Regions from separate parts of the Vibrio sp. V39_P1S14PM300 genome, predicted to be linked through region 1. Evidence: predicted binding sites of a transcription regulator. Region 1 holds the regulator's gene; each other region holds the start of a gene.
What was found. The regulator PurR, encoded in region 1, represses purine synthesis genes. The targets are predictions, from matches to a motif close to TNANGNAAACGTTTNCNTNA.
Positions count from the first base shown of each region.

Region 2: CAG65_RS01490 (NupC/NupG family nucleoside CNT transporter) is a predicted target of PurR. The motif match lies at 1,514-1,533, and genes of this name have one in related genera.
Region 3: CAG65_RS16735 (formate--tetrahydrofolate ligase) is a predicted target of PurR. The motif match lies at 1,793-1,812, and genes of this name have one in related genera.

Region 1 is NZ_WXWP01000161.1:27,802-31,043, forward strand. It holds gene torR (two-component system response regulator TorR) at 1-123, opposite strand, end outside; gene torD (molecular chaperone TorD) at 361-1,008, shown strand; gene purR (HTH-type transcriptional repressor PurR) at 1,241-2,245, shown strand; cyclic di-GMP riboswitch class I at 2,402-2,486, shown strand; gene CAG65_RS08050 (TfoX/Sxy family DNA transformation protein) at 2,600-3,190, shown strand.
Region 2 is NZ_WXWP01000026.1:12,906-16,147, forward strand. It holds gene folD (bifunctional methylenetetrahydrofolate dehydrogenase/methenyltetrahydrofolate cyclohydrolase FolD) at 1-107, shown strand, start outside; gene CAG65_RS01490 (NupC/NupG family nucleoside CNT transporter) at 176-1,375, opposite strand; gene CAG65_RS01495 (LysR substrate-binding domain-containing protein) at 1,593-2,540, opposite strand; gene CAG65_RS01500 (lytic murein transglycosylase) at 2,588-3,242, opposite strand, start outside.
Region 3 is NZ_WXWP01000323.1:6,174-9,415, forward strand. It holds gene CAG65_RS16735 (formate--tetrahydrofolate ligase) at 16-1,764, opposite strand; gene CAG65_RS16740 (hypothetical protein) at 1,989-2,174, opposite strand; gene CAG65_RS16745 (fatty acid cis/trans isomerase) at 2,217-3,242, opposite strand, start outside.

The DNA of each region.
Region 1 (3,242 bases):
CATATCGCGCATCTGATCGCCATTCTCCGCTTCACTGACCTGGTAACCTTCACTCTGAAAATAGCCCGCCAGTTTACTGCGAGTCACCGCATCATCTTCTACTACTAATACGTGATAGCTCATTTACACCACTTTGAATCATTGGAATGGTTTACGATAATTATTCTATTCATAACTAGTCACAATTCTAGTCTCCGCGGTGCGAATTCGAAGAAAGCTGGCTTTTTATTGATTCAAGACAACCTTCACCACTCCATTCATATTTCGTCATAAGCCGCGATAATTTGTCATACATGGCGTTACCGCTATTCATCTTTATCCATTAAACTTAGAAGTATCAGAATTTCCGGAGCTTAATCCATGCAAGAAACCAAAGCGTTCAATGAAAAACGAGCTGAAATTTACTGGTGGTTATCCAGCTTGTTTGCCAAAGAGCTGACCGAGGCCGACATTGAGCAGTATCACTCCCCTCAGATCCGCGCTTTTCTGAGCGGGCTTGGTGAAAATAGCACGCTGAAACCGGCCTCTGACCAACTGGTGGATGCCTTAAATCGCCTGATGGACCGAGCAGACGCGCCACTTGAACTGGCTGCGGATTTTTGCGATCTGTTCCTGAAATCAGACAAAGACGCCGCTTTACCTTACGCCTCCATTTATATCGGTAAATCGGGTCTGCTCAATGACGAGCCAGCCATTGAAATGGAAGCCGTGATGGCACATCACGGTGTGGCGGTCGACAAATCCCTCAACGAGCCAGCCGATCATCTGGCGATAGAACTCGATTTCCTTGGCAACATGATTATCCGCTCTAACGAACTGGAACAGGAAAAGCACCTCGATCAGGCGCTGCTGGATCAGGAAGTTTTTATCCGTCAACATCTGCTCTCCTGGGTTCCTCAGTTCAGTCAACGTTGTCAGCAGTATGATCAGTTTGGGTTTTATGCAGCGGTTGCCGCACTGTTGGAAGCATTTCTCGAGCTTGATTGCCAATATCTGGTTGGTGAATAAGCGCGAAGCCCCTCTCTGACAAGATTAACATTTTGTGACCATCGCCTTATCCAGGCGATGGTTTTTTAATTGCCACTTGCGGCAGAGCAGTCTAAAATCGTGATCGCAAACGATAAAAATATGATGATGAATGCAAACCGCTGTCTTTAAGCGGTTTTTGTGTTTCTGATACTTACTGCCTCAGGCCGGGGGAATCCGGTTGACCTGGCAGGTGACAACAGGACAGAACCTTATGGCTACCATTAAAGATGTCGCACGCTTAGCCGGCGTTTCAACGACGACTGTATCCCATGTGATTAACAAAACCCGCTTTGTTGCTGAAGCCACCCAAGAAAAAGTGATGGAAGCGGTGAAAGAGCTGAACTATGCCCCGAGTGCCGTTGCGCGTAGCCTGAAATGCAATACCACGCGCACCATCGGTATGCTGGTCACTCAATCAACCAACCTGTTTTTCTCGGAAGTGATCGATGGGGTAGAAAGCTACTGTTACCGTCAAGGCTATACGCTGATCCTGTGTAACACCGGCGGTATCTACGAAAAGCAACGGGACTACATCCGCATGCTGGCTGAGAAGCGCGTCGACGGTATCCTGGTAATGTGCTCTGATCTGACCGAAGAGCTGTCGGAAATGCTTGAGCGTCACGCAGACATTCCGAAAGTCATTATGGACTGGGGCCCGGCAAGCTCCCAGGCAGACAAGATCATCGATAACTCAGAAGAAGGCGGCTACCTGGCGACGAAATACCTGATCGATCACGGCCACACCGACATCGCCTGCCTGAGCGGTCACTTTGAAAAAGCAGCCTGTCAGGAACGAATTCTGGGTTTCCGCCGCGCCATGGGAGAAGCCAAGCTACCGGTAAATGAAGACTGGATCCTGGAAGGCAACTTCGAGTGCGACACCGCTGTATTAGCGGCAGACAAAATTGCCGCGATGGACAAACGCCCGACCGCGATTTTCTGCTTTAACGACACCATGGCCCTGGGTCTGATGAGTCGTCTGCAGCAAAAAGGCATCCGGGTTCCGGAAGATATGTCCGTCATTGGTTATGACAACATAGAGTTGGCAGAGTACTTCTCACCACCACTAACGACCGTTCACCAGCCGAAGCGCCGGGTCGGAAAGAACGCATTTGAGATCCTGCTGGAGCGTATAAAAGACAAAGAACACGAGAAACGTGTCTTCGAAATGCACCCTGAAATTGTCGAACGCTGTACAGTCAAAAAACTGAACTAACCTCTCACTTATTGATAAAAATGCGTTTAGTATTAGTGACTTACTATTTACTAAACGCATTTCACACCATCAATTTCCTGAAGCAAGATCACATTTATAACCACACTTTGTGAAGCTCTGGGCAAAATTTATTTATGCTTAAATTGGTTACATTAGCCACGCACAGGGCAAACCATCTGAAAGGGTGGGACGCAAAGCCTCCGGCCTAAACCAGAACCTGGTAGGTAGCGGGGTTGCCGATGGCAAAAAATGCATTCAGCAAGTTTACTGCTATTTGACACACCGATTGCATGTTTTTGCTAACCTCTCGGACCTGATTTGGTGGCGTATTCACATACACCGAGAAATAAAAACATGGATAAACCAGTACTTAAAGATTCAATGCGACTTTTTGAGCAACTAGGACGCGTCAAATCTCGTTCAATGTTTGGTGGTTTTGGTATTTTTGTCGACGACACAATGTTTGCTTTGGTAGTAAACGAAAAGCTTCACATCCGCGCTAACGAGCAGACTACTGCAAAGTTTAAGCAACAAGGATATGAACCTTACGTTTATAAGAAGCGCGGCTTTCCCGTTGTGACAAAGTATTTTGCACTGCCTGATAGCTGGAACGACGATCATGAAGCAACCCTGAATGAAGCGAAATCTGCGCTAGAGTCAGCAAAAAAAGAAAAAGCCTCTCAGGCAACCGCGAAACCTAACCGGTTGAAAGATCTTCCCAACCTTCGACTTGCCACTGAGCGCATGCTGAAAAAGGCAGGTATCTCTTCTGTTGAAGATCTGGAGCGCCACGGCTCTGTGGCCGCCTATAAAGCGATTTGCGATACCCACTCCGCCGATGTCGGTCTGGAGCTACTGTGGGCACTGGAGGGCGCCATTAACGGCACTCACTGGTCGGTGATCCCTCAATCCAGGCGAGACGAACTGATCAATCGCCTAAGCTAACCCCGAAGCCAGCATTATGCTGGCTTTTTTCTTATTGATACTGTTTACCAAA
Region 2 (3,242 bases), on a different contig from region 1:
AAGCCAGCTTCATCACACCAGTGCCTGGTGGCGTTGGCCCAATGACGGTCGCGACGCTGATCGAAAACACCATGATGGCGTGTGAGCAATACCACACCAAGAAGTGATCGTGACAAAGACAACAAAGGGGTGACATCGGTCACCCTTTTTTATTACTGCGATATTGAACTGCGGTTTACAGAGACAAAATCACGCCAGCCAACGACGCGCTCATCAGGTTTGCCAGTACACCGGCCGCAATGGCACGGAAACCGTATTGGGAGATAAACGCGCGCTTCTCTGGGACCAAACTACCCAGGCCACCAATCAGCATTGCCATGGTGGAGATATTGGCAAAACCACACAGGGCAAACGTCACGATCGCCTGAGAGTGCTCACTAAGCAGATCACGGTTTTCAATCAGTTGAATAAACGCCACAAACTCATTCACGACGATCTTGTTGCCGATCAACGAACCCGCCGTAATCGCTTCGCTCCACGGGATCCCCAGCAACCAGGCGACAGGGGCAAACAGGTAACCCATGATCAGCTCAAAACTCAACTGAATGCCAAACAGGTCGCCAACCCAACCCAGCATACCGTTTAACAGCGCAATCACACTGACAAACGCCAGCAGCGTTGCGCCAACGGCCACGGCAATGCGCAGGCCAGACATCGCGCCATCTGCCATCGCTTCAACCACGTTGGTTGCACGCGGCATCTCGACATTGTCGGCTTCAGAGTCAACGGCTCCCTCACCGTTTTCCGGCATCAGCAGTTTGGCCATCATCAATCCCGCTGGTGCTGACATAAAGGCTGCCGCAATCAGATAGTTAAGCTCGACGCCCAGTGACGCGTAACCCACCAGCGTTCCTCCGGCGACGGAAGCCAGACCACAGGTCATCACGGCGAAAAACTGCGAATCGCTCATGTGCTTCAGATACGGTTTGACGACCAACGGCGCTTCAATCATACCGACGAAGATATTCGCAGTCGCCGAGAGCGACTCAGCGCGGCCCGTGCCGAGAAACTTCTGTAATCCACCACCAATCAGGTTGATCACCTTTGGCATAATGCCCAGATGATAGAGACCAGATATCAGCGCGGAGAAGAACACTATGATACCTAATACATTAATGGCAAAGGTAAAGCCGCCCGTTGCCAGGCCACCAAACAAGAAAGTGATCCCTTCCTGACCATAGTTGATCAGACCGGATACCACTTCCGTCACCCGATTCAACGCCTCTTTACCGGCCGGAATGTAAAGCACCAGCAGCGCAAACAATACTTGCAGCAGAAACGCCAGCGACACGGTTTTAAGACGGATATTTTTTCTGTCAGTTGAAAGTAACCAGGCAATAAAGAAGATCGCCACGACACCCAAGAGAGAACTCATAAAAAGGTAACCAAAAAAGAAACAGGAAGGCGCGGATTGTATGCAGGCAAACGATTAACGCAACCGAAGGATGTTAACGACTATCAAACTCGATGGAGATTAAAATTCAACCACGCAACATAACCACTTGAATTTAATGAGGATAAACGTTTGCGTCACCTTGACTATTTCCATATGGAAAAGATGTTTCTGAAACAGGAAATAATCGTGCTAGAAATCACACTTTAGGTGTGCGGATATAAGCAGCGAGATTCTGATCCCAATGGCAGGGGGAACCGATCTTCTGCCGGATAAACTCGATCACGGCTGAGGTTTTTTTCGGCATATGCTTACGGCTCGGGTATACAGCGTAAAACGGCATCGACTGACTGGCGCGCCAGTCCGGTAACAACTGAATCAGTTTACCGCTGCGAAACTCATCGCGCAGCAGATACGTAGCCAGATACCCCACGCCCCATCCGGCAACCGCAGCGTCACGTACCGCCTCGGCCAAATCGACCGAATAGTTTCCGGAGACTTTGACAAACAGTTCCTCACCAGCGCGGGAAAACGCCCAACTGGTGTAATCACGCTCCCAACTGCGATAAATCAAACAATTATGCTGCGCGAGCTCATCCGGTGTTTGTGGCGTGTCGTGCTGAACCAGATAATCTGGCGATGCGGCCACCACAAACTGACAGTCGGCCAGACGCTGGGCGATGTACCCTTCCGGCAAGTGTTCGTTATTGGTAATCCACAGATCTAAGCCCTCTTCGAGCATATCAACGCGATAATCGAATAAATGGACTTCCACTTGCAGGTTCGGGTAGCGCTGGCGAAGCTCATCCATGGCGGGAATGATATGTAACGTCCCGAACGATTGTGACATTCCCAGCCGCACCAGGCCGGAGACTTCATCACGTTGACTCTCCATTTCATACTGAGCCGCATTGATCGTTTCAACCAAACGAGCACAGTGCTGATGAAATTGCAGCCCAGCTTCAGTCGGGGTGAATGTCCGGGTAGTGCGCTGTATCAACTTGAGCCCCAGCGACTCTTCCAACACATTCAGCTGTTTGCTGACATGAGAAACAGACACCCCCAGGCTCTTCGCCGCCGCCGTAAAACTCTGGTGTTTCACCAGCGCAGCAAAAATCACCATTTGGGCGGCTCGTTCAGAAAGCACGGCAATATCCTCAGAAAGATGAAGGGGCTCTAGTGAGCCCCTAAGAATCAGTAGATGATGGCATCCGCCAGATGGCTGACCGCTAAGGCAAAGTAATACGACCGGTTCCACTTCATCAACACATTGTAGTTGTTGTAGACCAGATAAGCGCGGCCGTTCTCATCGTCCGGCATGATCAACCAGGCCTTGATGTCGTTGTCCAGTGTCGGCAGTGGTTGACCGTTGTAACGGGTCACGCCCAGCTTGCTCCACTCCCGCAAATACTTACCTTTGGCTTCATCGCGCCCTTCCAGGCTTTTGTCGATACCGTGCGGTACTTTGACCTGGCGCCCCCAAGTGTAGTTGTCGTCCCAGCCAGACTGACTGAGGTAATTAGCCGTGGAAGCAAACACATCTGCCTGCGTTCCCCAGATGTCTTTTTTACCATCACCGTTACCGTCTGCCGCAAACGACAAAAACGAGCTTGGCATAAACTGACATTGCCCCATCGCGCCCGCCCAGGAGCCTTTCATGTCATCCGCTTTAATATGACCTTGCTGAATGATTTCCAGCGCCGCCATCGCTTCTTTGCGGAAAAACGCTTCACGGCGGCCGTCATAAGCCATGGTCGACAGCGCATCGATCACGCTGTAACCCCCAGTGAACTTACCGAAATTGCTCTCAACGCCCCACAACGCCACAATGTAACGCGGTTGGACACCG
Region 3 (3,242 bases), on a different contig from region 1:
GTTGTGAATATGAAATTAGTTCAAACCGATAATATTGCCGTTGCCATCCAGATCAAGCTGCATGAACGCGGGTTTATCTGGTAGGCCTGGCATGGTCATAACGTTGCCGCACAGTGCGTAGATGAACCCTGCGCCGGCACACAATTTGAGCTCCCTGACCGGGACATCAAAGCCATGCGGAGCGCCTTTGATGCTGCTGTCGGTAGTAATAGACAGAGGCGTTTTGGCCATACACACAGCAAGGTGGTCGTACCCTAGTTGTTTATAGCGGTCTAGTTGTTGCTGAGCACGCTCACTTAAGTCGACGTGACGGGCGCCATACCCGACCTCTGCTACCGCCATCAGTTTCGCTTCCAGGCAATCTGACATGCGATAGAGTGGTGAAAACTCGCCAGGATGCGCGCATTGATGAAGAACTTTCTCTGCCAGTTCGCGGGTTCCATTACCTCCCTGTGTAAAGCCTTCACTCACGGCTACCTGAACGTTATTCGGCAAAGCTTCGACCCACTCAGCCAGTAGCCTCAGTTCGGACTCCGAGTCTTGTGGGAACCGGTTAATGGCAACGACAGCGGGAATGCCATATTTGTTAACGTTATTAATGTGCCATTTCAAGTTCTCAAAGCCAGCTTGGAGGGCGGCGCTGTCTTCATCAAACAGGCGATCGGGAATCGCTTGTCCTGGACGCAAATCATAATGTCCTGAATTGGCTTTTAGGCCACGTAACGTGGCGACAATTACCGCGCAGTCTGGCGCTTTACCGGAAACTTGTGCTTTGATGTTGCATGCCTTCTCAAACCCCATGTCTGAACCAAAGCCACCTTCGGTGACAGTAAATTCTGCCAGCCGGGTAGCGATGTCATCGGCAATGATGGAAGAGTTTCCGTGCGCAATATTGGCGAAAGGACCAGCATGAACCAGAGTAGGCACACCTTCCAAGGTTTGCATGAGTGTGGGTTCAATCGCATCTTTCATCGTCACCGCCATGGCACCGGCAACCTGAAGGTCTTCAGTGGTGACTGGTTGACCATCCAGATCATAGGCGAGCACGATGCGGCCAATGCGTTGACGCAAATCGCTTAAATTGGCCGCCAGTGCCAGAATTGCCATCAGCTCAGAGGCGGCTGAAATATCGAAACCGTCATCGCGTTCAAACCCATTGACGTGCTTGCCTGGTTCATTGCGTCCGACGGTAACCATTCTGAGCGCGCGATCATTGTGATCCATGACCCGTTTCCACACGACCTGATCCGGATCGATACGCAAAGCACGTAATCCAGTCCGGGCCTCAAACGCGTCATACCCCTCACGTTGCTCATGAAAAATTCGTGCATCAATCGCCGCCGACGCCAGATTGTGCGCAACGGTCACGGCGTGAATATCGCCGGTCAGGTGCAGGTTGAGTTCTTCCATTGGCGCGACCTGAGAATAACCCCCGCCGGCAGCGCCGCCTTTCACGCCAAATACAGGCCCCATAGAGGGTTGTCGAATACAAGCCATCACTGAACGGTTCAATTTCGCCACTCCTTGTGCCAGACCAATAGTGGTAACGGTTTTACCCTCTCCAAGCGGGGTAGGTGTAATGGCCGTGACCAATATCAGTTTGCCAGGAGAGTTGTTTTGCAGTCGCTTGAGACTGACAAGGGAGACTTTGGCTTTATACTTCCCCAGAGACTGGTATTCATCGGTAGTTAAGCCGGCTTTCGCGGCAATGGTATCAATGGGTTGTAGCTCGGCAGAGCGACAGATCTCTATGTCCGGCAGCATAAAGCCCTCTTAATGGCATAATAAGAAGTGAGGCAAACGGTTGTGTTGCAATGATATCGGTACCGATAACTTGGTAAAGCGAAAAAATTAGCAGAGTGAATTGTAGCGGAAAGACGGCGAAATAGCTGTGGAATTTGCTTTGGTGAGAAGTGAGTAGTTTTGGTCACAAAAACATTCACCTCCCGAAGGAGGTGAATGGCTTTTAGTCAGGACCCATGAACGGCTTACCACTCGTCGTCAAGAAAGGTTTTGCCCTCGAGTGCGTAAGGGTCGTCGTCGAACGGATGTTCAACTTTGCCTCTGAGCGCTTCGAGCTGGTTCTCGAGCATGTTCACGGTATCAAAGTCACCTTCTGAACAGGCGACGTAGATTTGTTGCTCGAGTGCTTCAATACGATCTCGAATCCTCATCTTGCACCTCCTAGTGTCCACTGTTCACTTGGTTGTACGTTTCTACCTATTCTCAAATCTATTGTAGTCAAGTAAACCAGATTCGATAGGCTGATTTGCCTTATACCAAGTGTGAACACGATCGCTGAATGGCCAGAATTCAGGTGAGCTTCGACGAATCGCAAATGTATCCAACAACTTAACGTAGTCTTGCTCAGACTGAATATTTTTCAGCATATCCACCAACTGGGGAACCTGATTTTCTTTGACAGATAGATACGCAGCGGGATAGCTGCCGATCACTCCACGGACTAAAGTGAGATCATCATTTTTCGGGTCACGGTTATTATCTTCGTCAAACAAACTTGAGATATTGGTGTGGGCATTGTTGTGTATCAACGTGAACAATTGATCCTGGCCTTGTTGAGTTTCGATCATCAGCATCACGATTTGTGGCACATACATCAGCCCTTCACCACGAATGTTCCCGACAGAGCGCAGTAATGTTTCGTTTTCCTCGTTGAGACCTGTTTGCTCGATCTTGTAGCGATTGCTCAGAACGGGGGAAAGCTTCGTTTTGAGGATATCATACAACTCCTTCTTGTATTGTGTCGTCTGATAGGGGACGTGTGAAGGCTGATCGAACGGCTTAACATTTCGCAACAGGAAGTCTTTCAGTTCGGGGCTCTTGTCCTGATACCAGTTGGCTTGTTCTTCATGACGTACATTTCGTGGCAGCAGTGCAACGAAGTTGCTTTCGCCTTCAAGGCGCAGAAAGTCCATGAACATGCGGGTCATCAGTTGGTGGCCAAAGTTGCCGTAGACGTCAAAACCCGCCACAAGAAGGTAATGGATACGCTCAAGCAACGCGTAATCCAGCACCCAAGCGGTTTTAGGTGGCTCGCCAACCAGGCCTTGCACCACCGAAGCACTATCAAAATGGCGGAACACCGTCAAAGCAGCGTTCGGGTTGGTGTCATTACCGGTCCAGATCAGGTCGGTATTGAGATGCTCACCATTTTTGAACGTTTTATTGATGAATTCCGATTTGGCTTCCAGATAACGTGCTTGCTGGCGTGAGAACTTCAC